Regions from separate parts of the Arthrobacter sp. MP_M4 genome, predicted to be linked through region 3. Evidence: riboswitches for the same ligand, from Rfam matches in the RefSeq annotation. Region 3 holds a riboswitch; each other region holds the start of a gene.

Region 1 (4,901 bases), on a different contig from region 3:
AAGCGGCGGGATGAAGTCCGGTTTGTGAACATCTCCCGCGTGCATGATGCGTGAGAGCCGGTGCACCCAGGGAACAGACGTGTCCAGCTGGTTCCATATCAGCCCCAGGGTGCCGTGCGGACGGAGGATCCGGGCGATTTCCGTGCTGGCTCGCAGCGGATCGCACCAGTGCCAGGCCTGGGCGACGGTCACGACGTCGAACGCGCCGCCGGGCAGGCCGGTGTGCTCAGCGGTGCCCTCGACGGCGGACACGCCGGGCAGTGCCTGCCGGAGTTGTTCAAGCATGCCGGCGGAGGGGTCGACGGCCACGGTGTGCAGGCCGCGCCCGGCGAGCAGCGCCGTGAACTTCCCGGTCCCGGCGCCGAGGTCCGCGGCGTCCACGGCGCCGGCGGGGATCAGCCAGTCGGCCGACTCGGCCGTGTACCCGGGACGGACACGGTCATAGTGTTCCCCGCCGTCCTGGAAGCTTTGCCCCAGCTCCCGGCGCCGTTCCTGATCGAGCTGGGGGCCGCCGTGAGCTTTGGGTCCGCCGCTTGCCACGTGCGATCTCCTTCGGCAGATCCGGATGGGTACCTGTCGAATTTACCGCACGTGGCAGCGCCCGTGTTTCCTGCTCCGTCCGCTCTGTCAGTCCAGGGTGCAGGGGGCCGCGCCGGCGGTGCCGGGGGTGTTGGGGGCCCAGTGCGGGTAACTGCGGGTGTCATTGGACGGCACCCAGCGTCCCGTGTCCACGACATAGTCCCACCCGAGACCGTTCCGGCGGAGTTCCTCAATGCCGGAAATCAGCCGCTGGGCGTCCTCCAGCCGGGAGCCAAGGCCGAAGCTTGCCCGCAGCGAGCCCGAGGGCAGGCCAAGCCGGCGGAGCAGCGGATGCGCGCAGAACCGGCCGTCGCGCAGCCCGATGCCGTGTTCGGCCGACAGGTACGCCGCCACCAGACCCGCGTCGTAGCCTTCCAGAGAGAAGTTGACGACGCCGATCGTGCCGGTGCCGGACACGGAGCCCGCGGCAGCGTCGAATGAAGCGCTGTCCGAGAAGATCTGGTGGACCGTGACACCATCGATTCCGGCCAGGCCTTCGACGAGGAACGCGCGGATGGCGTCTTCGTGGCCCCGCCACTGCTCCGCGTCCAGGCCGGCGATGACCTGGGTGGCCCGGGCCAGGGCGGCAGCGCCGAGGACGTTGGGGGAGCCGCCTTCATGCCGTGCGGGGCCGGTGGTCCAGCTGACTGTATCGATCCGGGCATCCTGCACGGCTCCGCCGCCGGCCAGATGGGGCGTTCCGGCGTCGAGCCAGTCGGTGCGGCCGATCAGCACACCTGCTCCGAACGGGGCGTAAAGCTTATGGCCGGAAAAGGCAAGGTAGTCGATGCCGTCAGCGGCCATATCGATCCGCCGGTGCGGCGCCAGCTGCGCGGCATCGACGACGATCCGGGCGCCATACTCGTGCGCCAGGGCGGCGAGGGCCCGGACCGGCAGGATCTCACCGGTGACGTTGGAGGCGCCAGTGACGGCGAGCAGATTCACTCCGCCGTAGGCGAGTTCCCCGCCGAGCAGTTCCAGGGTGCCGGCGAGAGTCGGTGCAGCGATGACGCTGCGGTGCGGCACACGCTGCCACGGCAGGAGGTTGGCATGGTGCTCGATGTCGAGGTAGAGCACCTCACCGGCGGAAACGCCGTCGACGACGGGCAGGCACCCCGCCAGCAGGTTCAGGGAATCAGTGGTGTTGCGGGTAAAAATCACCGCATCATCCGGCCGGCCGCCGACGAAATCCCGGACTACGTTGCGGGCGTTTTCGTAGACGGAGGTGCTGATCTGGGAGGCGTAACCGGCACCGCGGTGAACGCTTGCGTAGAACGGCAGGATCTCGTTGAGGTAGGCCGAGACGACGGAGAGGGCCGGAGCCGAAGCGCCGTAATCCAGGTTGGCGTAACGCACATGCCCCCCTTGGATCAGCGGCGCCTGGATCTCCGCGCCGGTCACCGCGGCCAGCGGCCGGCGGGCGACGGCAAGTCGCGCCCGGGTAGCGGCCGGTCCGGTCCTGGCCGGACGTCCAGGAGCCGCGGGACGGGGTACGGGAATGGTGGCAGTTGGCATGGGACCTCGCTCGAAAATGGACCCCCGTGCCGGGAATCCGCGCTTGCCGGGTCCATTCAGGACCGGCCAGGTCGTCACCCGGGGCACCCCGCCGCGAATGGAGGGTTGCCGGCCAGCAAACCGGGGTTTCGCGCTGGCACTCGTGACCTTTTTCGAGCGTAGGCCATGCCTGCTGCCGCAGAAAAGGCAGGGCAGGATTGTGAAGTGCTTTGTTACGGAGCGGCCGTGATGGCCGGCCGCCGGATCCTAGAGCAGGTCGTCGAGCCCCGGGTTGAGGCGCTTGAGGACCTCGGAGTGCAGGATGGAGTTGGTCGCAAGGGCGTTGCCGCCGAAGGGACCGTCCTCGCCCTCGAGGGACGTGAAGCGGCCGCCGGCTTCCGTGACAATCGGGACCAGTGCGGCCATGTCGTAGAGGTTAAGTTCCGGCTCGCAGGCGATGTCGACGGCGCCTTCGGCCACCATGCAATAGGACCAGAAGTCACCGTACGCGCGGGTGCGCCAGACCTCCTCGGTGAGGCCGAGGAATTCATCGAAGTTGCCGCGCTGCTTCCAGCCGCCCAGGGACGAGTAGGAGAGCGAGGCGTCCGTGAGCTTGGAGACATTGGAGACCTTCAGCCGGGTGGCCGCCGCCAGCGACCGTCCCATGTACGCTCCACCATCCTTGGCGGCCCACCAGCGTTTGCCCAGGGCCGGGGCGCTTACGACGCCGACGACCGGCTCGCCCTCGTCAACGAGGGCGATCAGGGTGGCCCAGACGGGGACGCCGCGGACGAAGTTCTTGGTCCCGTCGATCGGGTCGATGATCCAGCGGCGCGAGCCGTGGCCGGAGCTGCCGAATTCCTCTCCGAGGACGGCGTCGCGCGGCCGGGAGCGGGACAGCTGGCCGCGGATGGCTTCCTCGGCGGACTTGTCAGCGTCGGTCACCGGCGTCAGGTCCGGCTTCGTCTCGATCCGAAGATCCAGCGCCTTGAAGCGGCTCATGGTCTGGGAATCCACGGAATCTGCCAGTACATGGGCGAGGCGGAGGTCATCGTTGTAACTCGAAGCGGGTTGGCTCATGGATCCAAACTACCGGCAAACCGGGCGGGGGAGCGGTAGGCTGCGCCGCATCCTGCTAGGAGACGGTGCCGAGTTCCTTGACGTCCTGGGCTTCCATCCGGGGGTCTGTCCCAAGCAGGCGGCGGAGTGAGGCGAGCCGGGCCGGTCCGGAGTCGCCCGCATGGCCGGCGGCCACCCAGGCGTCCACGCCGCAGTTGACGGCATTGGAGTCATGTTTGCAGCCCCGCTCGCAGTCGTCAGTGCCGGGCTCAAGATCCGGGAAGGACCGCAGAATCCGGTCCGGGTCGACGTGGGCCAGGCCGAAGGAACGGATACCGGGGGTGTCGATGATCCAACTGCCCGCAGGCGCCGCGTTGACTTTGAGGGCGAGCGCGGAGGATGAGGTGTGGCGGCCGCGCCCGGTCACGGCGTTCACCCCGCCGGTGGCGCGCTCGGCGCCGGTCAAAGCGTTGACCATGGTGGACTTGCCGACGCCGGAATGGCCCAGCATGACGGTGACTTTCCCGTCGAGGTAGGCACGCAACTGGGAGACGGCGTCCTTGTCGAGGCGGGCGGACAGTCCGTCGTCGGAGCGGGCGTCGATACCGGATGCCGCGGAGTCTGCCGTCTTGGAAATGATCACCGGAAAGGCAAGGTGCTGGTAGTTGGAAAGGAGCTCAGCAGGGTCTTTGACGTCGGCCTTGGTGACCAGCAGCAACGGCTCGATGCCGGCGTCGTACGCGGCCACGAGGGCACGGTCGATAAACCCCGTCCTCGGCTCGGGATTGGCAGCTGCCACGACCACCACCAGCTGGTCGGCGTTGGCGACGACGGCGCGCTCGATCGGATCCGTGTCATCTGCGCTGCGCCGCAGCAGTGTCCTGCGGTCCTGAATCCGCACGAGCCGGGCCAGTGTGTCGGCTTCCCCGGTGACGTCCCCGACGAGGGAGACGAAGTCGCCTGCCACGACGGGGTTGCGGCGCAGTTCCCGGGCCCGGGCGGCAATGATCTTGCGTTCCTCGGGGGTTCCTTCGGCGACGACGGCGGTGTACCTCCCGCGGTCAACGGTGATGATGCGGCCCGTGACGGCTTCCTCGTAGCTGGGTCGGTCCTTGGTGCGGGGCCGGGTGCCTTTCTTATTGGGACGGATGCGGACGTCGGATTCGTCCCACGAATCAGTGCTGCGTGCCACCGTGGGCGTCCCTGTCTGTGCGGCTGGATTCAGCGGTGGAGCCCTGGACGAGCATGGCGGCCCACAGTGCCGGGAAGTCCGGCATGGTCTTGGCCGTAGCGCCGATGTCCTCGACCTGAACGCCCGGTACGGCCAGGCCCAGGATGGCGCCGGCGGTGGCCATGCGGTGGTCGGCGTAGCTGTGGACCACGCCGCCATGCAGCGGCGCGGGCCGGATTACCAGGCCGTCGGCCGTCTCCTCGGCGTCCCCGCCCAGACGGTTGATCTCTGCGACAAGCGCGGCCAGCCGGTCAGTCTCGTGCCCGCGGAGGTGGGCAATGCCGGTCAGCTGCGAAGATCCGCTGGCGAGGGCGCAGAGGGCGGCGACCGTCGGGGCGAGTTCGCTGGTCCCGTCGAAGTCCGCGCCCTTGATCTCCGGTCCGCCGGTGACGGCCAGAGTGCCGCCGGAGAGGGTCACGGTGGCACCCATCCTCGTGAGGATGCTGCGCCACTGGTCGCCGACCTGGGTGGTTTCCAGCGGCCAGTTGGGGATCCGGACGGTGCCGCGGGTGGCGAGAGCTGCTGCCAGGAAGGGGCC
Region 2 (4,901 bases), on a different contig from region 3:
CATCGCCCGGTCCGAGGACGTGCTATCGGGTCTGGTGCGGATCAGCACCCCGGATGGCTTTGGTGCGGAGTTCGTCGCCCCGGCGCTGGTCCGGCTCCAGCGCCAGCATCCGCTGCTGAACGTGGAAATTCTCAGCGCCACACGCAAGGTCAGCCAGAACCGGTCCGGCGTGGATCTCGAGGTGGTCGTGGGCAATCTGGACGTCAGCAATGCGCAGACCATTTTCCTGGCCAACTACTTCCTCCGGCTTTATGCCAGTCCGCAGTATGCCCGCGAACACGGCCTTCCGGAAACGCTCGACGACGTCCGGCAGCACGGGTTCGTCTCCTACGTCGAGTCCGCGCTGCAGGTCGCCGAACTCGGCCACCGATCGACCCAGCTGCCCATGCCCCGCTCCAGCTTCCAGGCCACCAGCATCTTCGCCCAGCTTGAGGCCGTCCGGCGGGGCGGCGGGATCGGCCTGCTGCCCAACTTCCTGGCGGTCGGGGACCCCGCGTTCCTACCGGTACTGCCGGACGACTTCCAGCGGCAACTGCCGATCTGGGCGGCGGCCCGCCCGGAATCACTGCGCTCAGCCCCGGTGCAGGCCGTCCTTGAAGCGCTTCGGACCGAGATCTCCAAACGCCAGGAGATCCTGGCAGGCTGAGCCGCCTCCGCCGACCTGCCTTTGCCCGCTGGGCCCTTTTCGCCTGCTGGGCCGGGTACGACAACAGCCCGGCCCGTAATCCGGGGCCGGGCTGTTGTGGTGAGCTGCTGTTTACTGCCTGCTATTTTTTGCTGGCTGCAAGAAGGTCGGCGGTGCCCTGGGCGTCGGCGGCGTCGACGTCGTGCAGGGAGATTCCGCGGGTTTCCTTGAGGAAGAACACCGCCACCATGGTGACCATGCAGGCCCCGAGCAGGTAGACGGCGACCGGAGTGGATGACTTGAACTGGCTCAAGAGGGCGACAGCGATGATCGGGGCCATCGAACCTGCCACGATCGAGGTGACCTGGTAGCCCAGGGAAACGCCGGAGTAGCGCATCCGGGTCGGGAACATTTCGGCCATGATGGCCGGCTGGCCGGCGTACATGAGCGAGTGGAACAGCAGACCGATGGTGATCGCCGCGAGGATGATGAGGTCGTTCTTGGTGTCCATCATCGGGAAGGCGAAGAAACCCCAGGTGCCGCCCAGGATGGCGCCCGCCATGTAGACCGGCTTGCGGCCCAAGCGGTCGGACATGCGGCCGACCATCGGGATCACTGCGAAGTGGATGAGGTGCGCCACCAGCAGCAGGAGAAGGATGCGGGCGGTGTCCGTCTGCACAATGACCTTCAGGTAGGTGATGGAGAACGTGACCACGAGGTAGTAGAGGATGTTCTCCGCGAAGCGCAGCCCCATGGCGGTGAAGACGCCGCGCGGGTAGCGGCGGAACACTTCGCCCACGCCGTAGCCCTTCTTCTCGACGGTGACTTCCTTTTGGGCCTCCAGGAAGATGGGGGCGTCCGTGACCTTGGTCCGGATGTAGTAGCCCACCAGCACGATCACGGCGGAGAGCCAGAAGGCCACGCGCCAGCCCCAGCTGAGGAAGTCGGCGGAGGACAGCGTGGAAGAGAGAACGAACAGGACGGCCGTGGCCAGCAGGTTGCCCAGCGGAACGGCGGACTGCGGCCACGCGGACCAGAAGCCGCGGGACTTGCTGGGGCTGTGCTCGGCGACGAGGAGGACGGCGCCGCCCCATTCACCGCCAACGGCGAAGCCCTGGGCGAAGCGCAGGAAGACCAGGAGGGCCGGGGCCCAGTAGCCGATCTGCTGGAAGGTCGGGAGGCAACCCATCAGGAAGGTGGAGACGCCGACCAGGACGATGCTGAGCTGGAGCAGTTGCTTGCGGCCGAACTTGTCGCCGAAGTGGCCAAAAACGATGCCGCCGATCGGGCGGGCGACAAAACCGACGGCGTAGGTGAGGAAGGCAGCAATGATGCCGTCCAGTTCCGTGCCGGAGTTGGGGAAGAAGGCCTTGCCGAACACGAGGGTGGCGGCCGAGGCGTAGAGGAAGAACTCATACCATTCGACAACCGTGCCGGCCATGGAGGCCGTTACTACCTTCTTCAGTCCGGACGACTTGACGTCTTCCTCTTCCGGGCGCCTGGCGGCGGCTTTTTGCGTACTCATGTCGACTCCTTCGGTGTCGCCTTCGACACCCTGTGGGACCATTGGGAGGAGGGCGCTTGTGACATTGAACACGCTGCGCCATTCCCACGAGTATGAGCCTTTCAGTCCTGAGCCTCAACGGCCATTAGTGCAGAGCGCATCTGCAAAAACGCACATTGGTCGTACTTTTCTGCTCCCGGACTACCCGAAGAAGTACTGCTTAAGCTGGGCATCAAGCTGGCCGATCTCGGTCAGGAAGCCATCATGGCCGATCGGGGCCTCGATGGTGTGCACCGGAACTTTGCCTGGCAGGGCCTCGGCTAGCGCCCGGGTCTGGGTCGGGAAGTACAGGCGGTCCGAGTCGACTGCTGCCAGCAAAAATTCGGCGGTGGCCGGGGCCAGGGCCTCCGCGAGGGTACCGCGGCCCCGGCTGATGTCATGGCTCATCAGCGCCTCGGTGATGGCGATGTAGCTGTTGGCGTCGAAGCGTCGGACCAGCTTGTTGCCTTGATGGTCAAGGTAGCTTTCCACCTGGTAGCGCCCGCGTCCGGCGAGGGATCCGGCTTCCAGCGGAGCCTCCGAGTCCTGGGCGTTCCGGCCGAAACGGCCGTCCAGTTCGGCGGCCGAGCGGTAGGTGATGTGCGCGATCCGCCGGGCCAGGGCCAGGCCCGCTACCGGCTCCGGCCCGCCGTAGTAGTCCCCGCCCTTGAAGTTGGGGTCCTGCCGGATGGCGAGCGTTTGCGCCTGGGCGAACGCGATTTGTTCTGCGGTGCTGCTGGGGCCGACGGAGAACACGCCGCAGCGCTGGACCCGGTCCGGGTGGCTGACGGCCCACTCCAGGGCACGGGCGCCGCCCAGGGAGCCGCCCAGCACGGCGAACCAGCTCCGGATGCCCAGGGCGTCCGCGAGCCGGGCCTCAGCTTCTGTGGTGTCCCGCAACGTCACGAGCGGGAAACGTGAGCCCCACGGGTTTCCGTCGGGCGCCGTCGATGAGGGCCCGGTGGAGCCGTAGCAGCCGCCGAGGATGTTGATGGAGACCACGAAGTATCTGTCTGTGTCCACCGGGGCGCCCGGTCCCGCCAGTTGCTCCCACCAGCCGGGTTCGTCGCTGTCGCCCCGGGTGACGTGGGTGTCCCCCGTGAGGGCATGTTCGATCAGGACCGCGTTCGAGGCCTCCGCATTGAGGGTGCCCCAGGTTTCGAAACCGAGGACGACCTCGGGCAGCGAGGAGCCGCATTCGAGCGCGAGGGATCCGATGGGTAAGTACTGGACGGTCCCGTCGGGAACGGAACCGTCCGGGGCGGAGGAGGGCTTGCTTGCGGGGGCACCGGTGCGGGTGACGGCAATCGTCATGTGAGGACCTAACTTCGCGCTTGCCCGCCGTCAGCTGACCGGCGGGCCAGGTCTTCACCCGGGGCACCCCGCCGCAAAAGGAGGGTTGCCGGCCAGCAAGCCGGGGCTGTCACTGGCACTCATGACCTCCCCTGAGTCTACGAAACCCATTGCCGGAATGGCGAAGATTGTGACTTCCATGTGACAGCCGGGCCACTCAGTGCCGAATGGATCAGGCGGTCTTCGCTGCCCGGAAGCCGGCATCGAGGTCCGCGATGATGTCATCGATGTGCTCAAGCCCCACCGAGAGCCGGACCAGGCCGGGGTGGACGCCGGCGACGGCCTGCTGCTCCGGGGAGAGCTGGCTGTGCGTGGTCGACGCCGGGTGGATGACCAGGGAGCGCACGTCGCCGATGTTTGCCACGTGGGAGTGCAGTTCCAGGGCGTCGACAAAGCGTTTTCCGGCGTCCGCTCCCCCGGCGAGGTTGAAGGAAACGACGGCGCCTGTCCCCTTGGGCCCGTACTTGCGGCCGCGCTCGTACCAGGGGCTGGACGGCAACCCGGCATAGGCGACGGATTCGACGTCGTCGCGCGCTTCCAGCCATCCGGCCACTTTGACGGCGTTGGCGACGTGCCGTTCCATCCGCAGGCTGAGGGTCTCGATGCCCTGGGCGATGAGGAAGGCATTGAACGGCGAAACGGCGGAGCCGAGGTCCCGCAGCAGCTGGACACGGGCTTTGAGGATAAAGGAGAGGTTGGCGCCGAGGGCACCGTCGGCACCGAGATCGCGGGCATAGACCAGGCCGTTGTAGGTGGGGTCCGGGGTGTTGAAGCCGGGGAACCGCTCCGGGTCCTTGCTGAAGTCGAAGTTGCCGGAGTCCACGATGACGCCGGCAATCGCCGTTCCGTGACCGCCAAGGTACTTGGTGGCGGAATGCACCACGATGTCCGCGCCCCACTCAATGGGCCTGATGAGGAACGGCGTGGACAGGGTGTTGTCCACAATCAGCGGCACTCCGGCTTCATGGGCCACCTGGGAGATGCCCTCAATGTCCAGCACGTCCTGGCGCGGGTTGGAGACCGCTTCGCCGAAGAACAGCTTGGTGTTGGGCTGCACCGCATTCCGCCATTGCGCCAGGTTGTCCGGGTCCGCCACGAACGTTGTGGAGATACCGAACTTCTTCAGGGTGTGTGCCAGCAGGTTATAGGTGCCGCCATAGAGACTGGGGCTGGCCACCACATGGTCCCCGGCCTCGGCGACGTTCAGGATCGCGAGCGTTTCCGCGGCCTGTCCGGAGCTGAGCAGCAGGGCTGCGAGTCCGCCTTCCAGGCTTGCCACGCGCTGCTCCACGGCGTCCTGGGTGGGGTTGCCGATCCTGGTGTAGATCGGCGCCAGTTCGGCCAGCGCGAACCGGTTGGCGGCGCTCTCGGCGCTGGGGA
Region 3 (4,901 bases):
TGGCGATGCTCGCCGCCCGAGGAGTCTCCGAACTGCGCAACATCTACGTGATCGAGCGCGGCTACGAGGACCTGGCCGAACGGCTCAACACCATCGGAGCAAAGATCGAGTACTTCCAGGACTGATGGTTTCGGCGGATCCTGCCGCACAATAGAACCATGCGCACCTTCGGCGTGGAGGAAGAACTGCTCATCGTGGATCCCGGAACCGGGAGGCCGCTGCCCCTCGCCGACGTGGTGCTGCCCTGCCTGCTCCCGCCAGGGCCGGCCCCCGGCCGTACCGGGCAGGATGCCCGACCGCTGCCGCAGGCGGAACACACGGATCCCGACTTCAGCTTCGAGCTCAAGCTCGAACAGATCGAAACCCAGACGCGGCCGTGCCTGGGTTACCTGGAACTGCTTGGGCAGCTCCGGTGCGGCCGGGCCCGCGCGGACCGCGCTGCCCGGTTGCACGGGGGCCGCGTCGCTGCCCTCGCGACCTCTCCGCTCGGTTCCGCCTCGCACCTGACGCCGAAGCAACGCTATATGACCATGCAGCAGCGCTTCGGGCTCACTGTCCGGAACCAATTGACGTGCGGGCTGCATGTCCACGTCCTGGTGGACTCCCCAGAGGAGGGCGTGGCGGTGATGGACCGGATCCGGGACAAGCTTGCCGTGCTTATTGCCCTCAGCGCGAACTCCCCGTACTGGAACGGCGTGGAGTTAGGATTCGAAAGCTACCGCACCCAGGCCTGGAACCGCTGGCCCGGATCGGGTCCCACCATGATCTTCGGCAGTCTGCCGGCCTACCGCCGGGTTGTGGCCCGGCTGGTGGAAACCGGCGTCCTCATGGACGAGGGGATGGTCTATTTTGATTCGCGGCTGTGCCGGCATCACCCCACGCTGGAGATCCGGGTTGCCGATGTGTGCCTGCGGGCCGAGGACGCAGCGCTGATCGCTGTTCTGGTGCGTGCCCTGGTCGAATCGGCGTCGCGGGAATGGAATGACGGAGTGGATCCGGCCCCGGTGCCGACGCTGCTGCTGCGGATGGCTGCGTGGCAGGCCAGCAACTGTGGACTCCGCGGGCACCTGCTGGACTTCGGGACCTTCAACCCGGCTCCGGCGGGGGAAGTGGTCCGGGCGCTGGTGGACCTCGTGGCCCCGGTGCTTCAGGAGCAGGGCGAACTGGACCTGGTGCGGCACGGTATCAGCCGAATCCTGGCGCACGGCACCGGATCCCAGCTGCAGCGGGAGCCGTTCTCCACCGGCGGGCTGCCCGCCGTCGTAGACCGGGCCGTCGACGTGACCACGCAGGGAACGGACAGCGGGACGCCGCCGGACGACGTCCCGCTGGGCAGCGTCCGGCGCGCCTGAGCCCGTGACGCTGGGACCGCATTTCGCGGCAGTACCGCCCGAAAACATAGCCGCGAACTGCCTGCTCGCGGCGGCCGGGCGCGACTAGATCTGCTTGAGGCCCTGGCCGAGGTCGCGGATCAGGTCCTCGAGGTCCTCAAGGCCCACGGAGAGGCGCACCACGCCGTCGCTCAGACCGATCGCGGCCCGGCCCTCCGGCCCCATGGCGCGGTGCGTCGTCGTGGCGGGATGGGTGATCAAGGACTTCGAATCGCCCAGGTTGTTGGAGATATCGATGATCCGCAGCCCGTCCAGCAGCGCGAACGCGGCCTCCTTCGCTGACCTGCCGGGGGACGGGGAGAGCTCGAAAGTCAGCACGGTGCCGCCGGCCTTCATCTGCCGGGCGGCTAATTCGTGCTGCGGATGGGAAGGCAGCAACGGGTACCGGACCCAGCTGACGCCGGGTTGCTCCTCCAGCCACTCGGCCAGCCGCAGGGCCGAAGCGGAGGAATGGGTTACCCGCAGGCCCATGGTCTCCAGGCCCTTGGTTAACACCCACGCGTTGAAGGCGGAGAGCGCCGGGCCGGTGTGGCGCATGAGCTGCTTGACCGGTCCCTCGATGAATTCCTTGGTGCCCAGAACCGCGCCGCCCAACACCCTGCCCTGGCCGTCGATGTGCTTGGTTCCCGAATAGACGATCACATCCGCGCCGAGTTCCCCGCAGCGCTGCAACAGGGGAGTGGCAAAGACATTGTCAACGACGACCGTCGCCCCGGCGGAATGCGCCAGCTCGCTCACGGCGGCGATATCGACGATTTCCTGCATCGGGTTCGACGGCGACTCGAAGAAGACCGCCGTCGTTGGTTCTGAGAGCGCTGAGCGCCACTGCTCCAGATCCGGTCCGTCGACGAAGACCGTTTGCACCCCCCAGCGGGGCAGGATCTCGCTGAGGATCACGAAACACGAGCCGAACAGCGAGCGGGCTGCTACCACCCGGTCGCCGGCGGCCAGGAGGGCCCCAAGCGCGGTGAAGACCGCGGACATGCCCGAGGCGGTGGCAAAACAGGCCTCGGTGCCTTCGAGCAGCCGGAGCCGTTCCTGGAAGGTGGCCACCGTGGGGTTGCCGTAGCGGGAATAGACGAAGCGTTCGTCCTCGCCGGTGAAGGCGCGCTCGGCGGCGGCCGCGGATTCATAGACGAATCCGGAGCTCAGGAAGATCGGTTCGGCGGTTTCCTGAAAACCTGTCCGGTCCAGGCCGCCACGGACAGCCTGGGTGCCGGCGCTCCAGCCCCCGGCCTCGGGATTGAAAGCCATTTAGTGATTTTCCGCGCTCGTGGGCAGGCCGCGGTTCCGCCAGCCGTTGACGGTCCGTTCCCCCTGCCGGTCGGGTTCGCCCTCAAAGCCTTCGAGGACGTTGTAGGAAGTGAACCCGGCGTCGGTGGCTGCGTGCGCTGCGGCAATGGACCGGACGCCCGAGCGGCACAGGAAGAGAAGTTCGGTGTTGCCGGCCTCGGCAGCGAGTTGTTGCAGTTGCGCGATGAATTGCGGGTTGGGGATGCCGCCGGCCAGATTCCACTGCAGGAAGAGCGGCGGGTGCGGTGTCCCGGTTGTGTCCGGGATGCCGGTATGGGCCCATTCGCCCTCGGTGCGGACGTCCACGAGAAGGGCGCCGTCTTCGAGCTTTGCCCACGCCTCGTGCGGGCTGAGGTCTCCGGCGTAGCTCACGCGTGGCCCTCTCCGTCGAAGTCTCCGTCAATTTCTCCGGCGAACCCAAGGCCGCCCACGGCGTTGGCGACGGCGGCATCGGCGCTGGCGATCGCCGCCGGCAGCACCAAAGCCTGGGCCACGACGACGTCGCTGCCGTTGAACGTGGCGGCCGGGCTGCCGTGCAAAACGTAGCCCGCGGCGAGGGCGGCCGAGACGCGCTCGCAAAATGCACGGTCGTCGGGGCCGGTGAACAGGCGGTATGCCAGCTTCTTCCCGCTCGTGCCGGCAATCGCCGGGGTCGGGGCTGGTGCCGGTATGGGTACTGCGGGGGCGGACGCGTCAGGCACGACGGATCTCCTTCTTTCACGCTTGCAGCTCGATTGGTCGATATGCCGAGTACTCACCTGAGGCACCCCGCCGCGAAAGGGAGGGTTGCCGTCCGGCCAGTCAGGGCTTGGCGCCGGTTCTCATTACTCACCAGAAACCTAACACCCGGGACGCCGGCCCGCACGGTTGCCGCCGTCATGTTAAGTAACGGGCCGGAACGGAGAAAAGGTGACGAACCGACAAAAGAAATGCAACGGAGCGGTAGCCGCTATTGGGGCCAATCGTTAGGGCTCAGACTTAACGTGAAGCTCTCAGGAGGCCTCCAACACCTCCGCAGGCGGGGTCGTGTTTTTCACGGACCGGATATCGTAAGCTCACGACTGCCGCGCCCGATGCGGTGCATGACACCATTACAGTGAAATTGGGGAACTCCATGATTCTGCGCACCATCACTCCGGCAGCGTTGCTGCTCTCGACCGCTTTGGCGCTCGCAGGCTGCGGCGGCACTCCGGCGCCTTCAGCCCCGGGCGGTCCGTCCTCGGCCGCGGCCCCGGCTTCGCCGACCACACCTGACCCGTCATCCCCGGCCGCGGGCCCGTCCTCCGCGCCGTCGCCGGCCGCGACGGTGAAGGCCTATGCGGCCGGGGATCTCGCGCAGATCATTGCCGGGCTCACGGACGAGCGCGGCGCCGGGTTCACCGCCGTATCCGCCGACCAGCTGGAGCAAGGCATCGCCACGGCGAAGAAGTTGATCGCCACGGCCGCGATCACCCCGCCCGAGTGCGCGGCGGTGGTGGACAGCAACAGCCAGATCCCGGAGGGAAGCAGCTATGCCAGCGGCGTGTCCCAGTCCGCCGCGGACCAGGTGGTCACCGTCGTCACGGTCGTGGCTGTCCAGGATCCGGACCTGCAACGCTCCAAGCTGGACGAATCGGTAGCTGGGAGCAAGAAATGCGCAAGCTTCACCATGGAGCTCCAGGGCCAAAAAGTCGCCAGCGAAACGAAAGTCCTGGACATCGCGACGTCGGCGGAAAAGTCCTTCTCGACCATGGGCATCCAGACCCTGCCGACCGGGCAGACCCAGACCACTGTCACCGTCATGGGTCTCAGCGGTGCGCTGACGGCCGCGGCGGTGGCATCAGGCCCCGGAGTCACCGAGGACGCAGCCGCGGACCTGGCCCGGATCGTCGACGAAGCCCTCGCCAAGGGCTGAACCGCACCGTCCCCGGCGGGCCCGGGAGCTTTATTCGATGGTGGCGTACAGCGCGTTGAGCTCCGCGGTGAGCTGCTGGCGCAGTTCCGGCGTGCCGATTTCCCGGCCGTCGATGCGGTTGACGGGAGCCAGCAGCCGGATGCTCGAGATCAGCCAGACGGCGTCGGCGTCGTACAGGTCACGCGGCTCCAACGGGCCGTAGCCCAGTTCCCAGCCGGCCGCCTTGGCCGCGGTGAACAAGGCCCCCTGCGAAGTGCCGGGCAGGATTCCGCTGTCGAGCTGCGGCGTGATCAGCCGCCGGACCGTGCGCACCCCGCCGGCGC
Region 4 (4,901 bases), on a different contig from region 3:
TCAATGACAAGCTCTACACCACCGTCGAGGACGCCCTCGCCACGATCGACGCTCTCGGTGCCGGCGAGAACGGCCGCTACATCACGGCGCTGACCTTCGGCAACGTGCACGGCGTGTACAAGCCCGGCGGCGTGAAGCTGCGCCCGGAAATCCTCAAGGATATCCAGGAGCAGGTGGGCGCCAAGATCGGCAAACCGAACCCCTTCGACCTCGTCTTCCACGGCGGATCCGGCTCGTCCGAGAAGGAAATCGCGGACGCCGTTTCCTACGGTGTCATCAAGATGAACATCGACACCGACACCCAGTACGCCTTCACGCGCCCGGTCGCGGACCACATGCTGCGCAACTACGACGGCGTGCTGAAGGTCGACGGCGAGGTGGGCAACAAGAAGCTGTACGATCCGCGCGTCTGGGGCGCCTCCGCCGAGGCCGGCCTGGCTGCCCGCGTCGTGGAGGCTGCCCAGCAGCTCGGCTCCACCGGCAAGACGTTCTAGGCATGTCGGACGAATTCCGCCGGAACCTGATGGGTCCGGAGCCGACGCACCTGCCCGCCGAAACCGAAGTCTACGCGGCGCTGGACGCCGGCCAGGAAGCCCTGGACCTGGTGGAAAAGCACCCGACGTCCTCGCTGCTCTGGGCCGTGCTGGCTGAGGAAGCGTGGAGTGAAGGCCGGACCATCGACTCCTACGCTTATTCCCGCGTGGGCTACCACCGGGGACTGGATTCGCTGCGGCGCAACGGCTGGCGCGGTGTCGGGCCCATCCCCTGGGAGCACGAACCGAACCGCGGGTTCCTGCGCGCCCTGTACTCGCTGGGCCGCGCCTCCGCCGCGATCGGCGAGGCCGAGGAACCGGAGCGGATCGAGAAATTCCTCAAGGACTCCGATCCCGCCGCCAGGGCAGCGATCGAAGCCGAAAAGCGCTAACACCGCGTTGCAGTTAAACGAATGACGGCGGGCGTCCACCAGAAGGTGGGCGCCCGCCGTCATTCGTTGCGGGTGGGATCAGCTGGTCTTTGCCAGCCCTGTGCGGGCCATGGCGTCGGCGTAGACGGTGCCCATTTCCTCCAGGTACTGCTCCTGCCGGGCAGGTGTGCCGGCGAAGGCACGGCCGCTGAGCGAGCGGACCTTGTAGGTCTTGAGGCCGCGGCGCCAGATCATCGGCACCTCGGTCTTCAGGAGCAGGTTCGCGAGGCGGTTGGCTTCGGTGCCGTGGGCCACGATCACCGAGGCGCGGGGCACCACGGCAAGGAATTTCAGCAGCGGCTTGAGGCCGGCGGAGATCTGGTCCGGCGTGAACTTGCCGTTGGGCTCGCCCGGGACGTACCAGGGGTGAACGTTCCACGGCATCACGTACTCAGGACGCAGGCCCAGCTTCCAGTGGACGCCCAACAGGCGGGTGGCCGCTTCTTCGTCGCCGGCCGTGATGAAACCCGACTCGTCCTCGGTTCCGATGTTGGAGAAGAGGCTGATGATGCGGCACTCGTCGACGTCGTGGATCGGGTCCACGTAGGAGACGTTCATGCCAGCTTTGGTGGCCTGCAGCGTGTCGCACAGCTCGTTTACGGCTGCGACGCTAGGTTCGTAGCGGCGGCTCAAAAGCTGCTCGCGGGAATTTTCAGTGGCCAAGGCTGTCATATATTGCTGAGTCTCCTGCAGGTTTGGTGAAGCTCCCAGACCGTACGCGGGCACGCCAATTACGGTGTGGTTTGAAAATGTGGTGTGGACCGATTCCTGGTCGATCCTTATTAGTCTATCAAGCCCTGCGAAATGACGGACCGGCCGTGGGGCCGGCTACCAGAGCCGGGCGGTTGCCCGGCGGGCTCCCTCGCCCAGGGATTCCAGCTTGGCAAAGGCGATTTGCGGGTGCACGCGGCCGCCGAGACCGCAGTCTGTGGAGGCAATCACATTTTCCCGGCCCACCAATTCGGCGAAACGCACGATCCGGTCAGCCACCAGGTCCGGGTGCTCGACGACGTTGGTGGCGTGGGAAACGACGCCAGGAATAATGACTTTTCCGTCGGGCAGTTTGGTGTCCTCCCAGACCCGCCATTCATGTTCGTGTCGGACGTTGGCGGCCTCGAAGGAGTAAGCCCCCGCGTTGACCTGCATGACGGAACCGATGATGTCCGCGAGGTCAATGTCGGTGGTGTGCGGTCCGTGCCAGGAGCCCCAGCACACGTGCAGACGGATCTGGTCCTGGGGAAGATCGCGCAGTGCCCAGTTGGTGGCCTCAACCCTGAGCTGGATGAACTTCAGATAGTCCGCCAGGCTCGGCTCCGGGTTGATCTGGTCCCAGCTTTCGGCCAGCGACGGGTCATCGAGCTGGACAGTGAGCCCCGCATCGATGATGGCCTTGTACTCCTCGCGCATGGCATCGGCGCAGGCATAGAGGAGCTCCTCATCGGAGGTGTAATACTCATTGGCGACGCGTGCGCAGGAGCCGGGGGACAGGGACGCGACGAAGCCCTCGGACAGCCCGGCTGCGGCCAGGCCGGTCTTGAGGTTGGCGATGTCCGACCCCACCAGGGCCTGGCCGGTGTAGCTCAGCGGGCCGGCGATCTTCGGCTGCGTGACGGACCTGCGGTGCGCCAGGATCCCGGAGGACGGATCGTTGTAGGCGTCGTTGAATTTTTGCCGGTCGCGGCGGTCCGGGAAGGAGGTCAGCACGATGTGGCCGGGGCTGGAGCGGTGCACGGCGGCGTCCGCCCAGCGGTCCACGTCCGTCGGTTCCAGGCCGCCCAGCCGGCTGAAGGAGTAATTCCACCACGCACCGTAATCAACCGCGCTGGACATGGTGTGCCCGTATTCGCCGTCGTTGGGGATGTCGATGCCGAGATCCTTCTGGCGCTGCACGATGTCCACCACGGAGGTTTCCAGCAGGTCCAGGAACTCGGGAGTGATGCCGTCTGACTCTTTGGCCTCGTTCGCGGCGATGAGCTCGGGCGTGCGGGGCAACGAGCCTGCATGGGTGGCGCGGATATGGTCGGTGTTCTGCGGCATGGGAGCGCGTCCTTTCCATCGGTCCTGGCGGTAGCACCTTTGCCGTCACAGTGGTGTGCGCGGGCAGGGTTGCTGCGGCGTCAATGGTCCAGGTCCCTCGGCCGCTCGGGATGGTCACCTCCTACCTAATTCGAACCGGCCGACCCGCGCAAGCCTGTCCCACGAAGTTCCGCAAGCTGGACACTGCGCAGGTGGAGCCGAGGAGGCCGGCGGCCCGGCGGAAGTCCAGTGGCCGGGCAAATGAGCTGCTGTCACCGCCATCGGCTAAACTTGGGTGGTAAGAGCCCCGGAAACTGGCGTTGATCGAAAGAGCACAGCGGTAGATTCGGGGCATTCTCATGAACGGCGCTAAGCTGCGGGACACCTGCGGTTTGGCCCGAACGAATGGGGGAGGATCCCATGCCAGCAATCGTGATCGTCGGAGCCCAATGGGGCGACGAAGGCAAAGGCAAGGCCACTGACCTGCTTGGTGGCCGAGTCGACTACGTCGTCAAGCCCAACGGCGGCAACAATGCCGGCCACACCGTCGTCGTAGGCGGTGAGAAGTACGAGCTCAAGCTCCTTCCGGCCGGCATCCTGAGCCCCAACGCGGTCCCGGTTATCGGCAACGGCTGCGTGGTGAACCTAGAAGCGCTGTTCCAGGAAATCGACGGCCTCGAAGCCCGCGGCGCCGACACCTCCAAGCTGCGCGTCTCCGCAAACGCCCACCTCGTGGCGCCGTACCACCAGGTGCTGGACAAGGTCACCGAGCGTTTCCTGGGCAGCCGCGCCATCGGCACCACCGGCCGGGGCATCGGACCGGCCTACATGGACAAGGTGGCCCGCCTCGGCATCCGCGTCCAGGACGTCTTTGACGCCTCCATCCTGCGCCAGAAGGTCGAAGGCTCGCTGCGCCAGAAGAATGAACTCCTGGTCAAGGTCTACAACCGCCGCGACATCGAGGTGGACGAGATCGTGGAGTACTTCCTGTCCTTCGCCGAGCGTCTGCGCCCGCTGGTCATTGACAGCACCTATGTGCTGAACACCGCCCTGGACGAGGGCAAGGTGGTCCTCATGGAAGGCGGCCAGGCCACGTTCCTGGACGTCGACCACGGCACCTACCCGTTTGTGACCTCCTCGAACCCGACGGCCGGCGGCGCCTCCGTGGGCTCGGGCATCGGCCCCACCCGGATCTCGCGTTCCATCGGCATCATCAAGGCGTACACCACCCGCGTGGGCGCCGGCCCGTTCCCCACCGAATTGTTCGATGAGATGGGCATGTACCTGCAGAAGACCGGCGGTGAATTTGGTGTCAACACCGGCCGGCCGCGCCGCTGCGGCTGGTACGACGCCGTGCTGGCGCGCCACGCCTCGCGCGTCAACGGCTTCACGGACTACTTCGTCACCAAGCTCGACGTCCTCACCGGCATCGAACAGATCCCGGTCTGCGTGGCCTACGACGTCGACGGCGTCCGGCACGAGGAAATGCCGATGACCCAGACCGATTTCCACCACGCCAAGCCGATTTTCGAGTACTTCGAGGGCTGGACCGAGGACATCACCGGCGCCCGCACCCTGGAGGACCTCCCGGAGAACGCCAAAAACTACGTGCTGGCCCTGGAAAAGCTCTCCGGCACGCGCTTCTCGGCAATCGGCGTCGGTCCTGACCGCGACCAGACCATCGTGATCAACGATTTGATCAACGACTGACGCATCCGAAGCTAACGCACGACGGCGGCGGGTCACCTGAAAAGGTGGCCCGCCGCCGTCGTTTGGCCGGGTGCCGCGAGTTCGGCGGGAACGTGGGGCAAGGTGCGGCGCGCCGTTTCGTTATGGCGAGCCCGCACGCGTGCCGCGAGTTCGGTGGCCCGGCGCGGGCGCGGTTAGGCCAGGACCTGCCGTTTGGACGAAATGACGCCGG

What was found. Region 3 has a riboswitch for S-adenosylmethionine ahead of RCH15_RS12590 (DUF1737 domain-containing protein). Riboswitches for the same ligand answer to the same signal wherever they lie in the genome.
Region 1: it holds a riboswitch for S-adenosylmethionine, as region 3 does, so the genes downstream of both, RCH15_RS08995 (aminotransferase class V-fold PLP-dependent enzyme) here and RCH15_RS12590 (DUF1737 domain-containing protein) in region 3, are expected to answer to the same signal.
Region 2: it holds a riboswitch for S-adenosylmethionine, as region 3 does, so the genes downstream of both, metX (homoserine O-acetyltransferase MetX) here and RCH15_RS12590 (DUF1737 domain-containing protein) in region 3, are expected to answer to the same signal.
Region 4: it holds a riboswitch for S-adenosylmethionine, as region 3 does, so the genes downstream of both, RCH15_RS14920 (cobalamin-independent methionine synthase II family protein) here and RCH15_RS12590 (DUF1737 domain-containing protein) in region 3, are expected to answer to the same signal.

Annotation. Positions count from the first base shown of each region.
Region 1 is NZ_JAXCHX010000009.1:16,746-21,646, reverse strand. It holds gene RCH15_RS09000 (class I SAM-dependent methyltransferase) at 1-540, opposite strand, end outside; gene RCH15_RS08995 (aminotransferase class V-fold PLP-dependent enzyme) at 628-2,094, opposite strand; SAM riboswitch class IV at 2,129-2,242, opposite strand; gene hisN (histidinol-phosphatase) at 2,341-3,153, opposite strand; gene rsgA (ribosome small subunit-dependent GTPase A) at 3,209-4,324, opposite strand; gene aroA (3-phosphoshikimate 1-carboxyvinyltransferase) at 4,308-4,901, opposite strand, start outside.
Region 2 is NZ_JAXCHX010000002.1:263,276-268,176, reverse strand. It holds gene RCH15_RS03630 (LysR family transcriptional regulator) at 1-646, shown strand, start outside; gene RCH15_RS03625 (MFS transporter) at 768-2,150, opposite strand; gene metX (homoserine O-acetyltransferase MetX) at 2,331-3,482, opposite strand; SAM riboswitch class IV at 3,494-3,609, opposite strand; gene RCH15_RS03615 (bifunctional o-acetylhomoserine/o-acetylserine sulfhydrylase) at 3,694-4,901, opposite strand, start outside.
Region 3 is NZ_JAXCHX010000016.1:51,141-56,041, forward strand. It holds gene RCH15_RS12570 (UDP-N-acetylglucosamine 1-carboxyvinyltransferase) at 1-125, shown strand, start outside; gene RCH15_RS12575 (glutamate--cysteine ligase) at 159-1,352, shown strand; gene RCH15_RS12580 (O-succinylhomoserine sulfhydrylase) at 1,437-2,645, opposite strand; gene RCH15_RS12585 (rhodanese-like domain-containing protein) at 2,646-3,056, opposite strand; gene RCH15_RS12590 (DUF1737 domain-containing protein) at 3,053-3,328, opposite strand; SAM riboswitch class IV at 3,399-3,513, opposite strand; gene RCH15_RS12595 (hypothetical protein) at 3,799-4,578, shown strand; gene RCH15_RS12600 (aminodeoxychorismate lyase) at 4,609-4,901, opposite strand, start outside.
Region 4 is NZ_JAXCHX010000023.1:5,134-10,034, forward strand. It holds gene fbaA (class II fructose-bisphosphate aldolase) at 1-494, shown strand, start outside; gene RCH15_RS14910 (DUF3151 domain-containing protein) at 497-925, shown strand; gene RCH15_RS14915 (uracil-DNA glycosylase) at 1,004-1,636, opposite strand; gene RCH15_RS14920 (cobalamin-independent methionine synthase II family protein) at 1,793-3,001, opposite strand; SAM riboswitch class I at 3,014-3,118, opposite strand; gene RCH15_RS14925 (adenylosuccinate synthase) at 3,401-4,690, shown strand; gene RCH15_RS14930 (CoA-binding protein) at 4,864-4,901, opposite strand, start outside.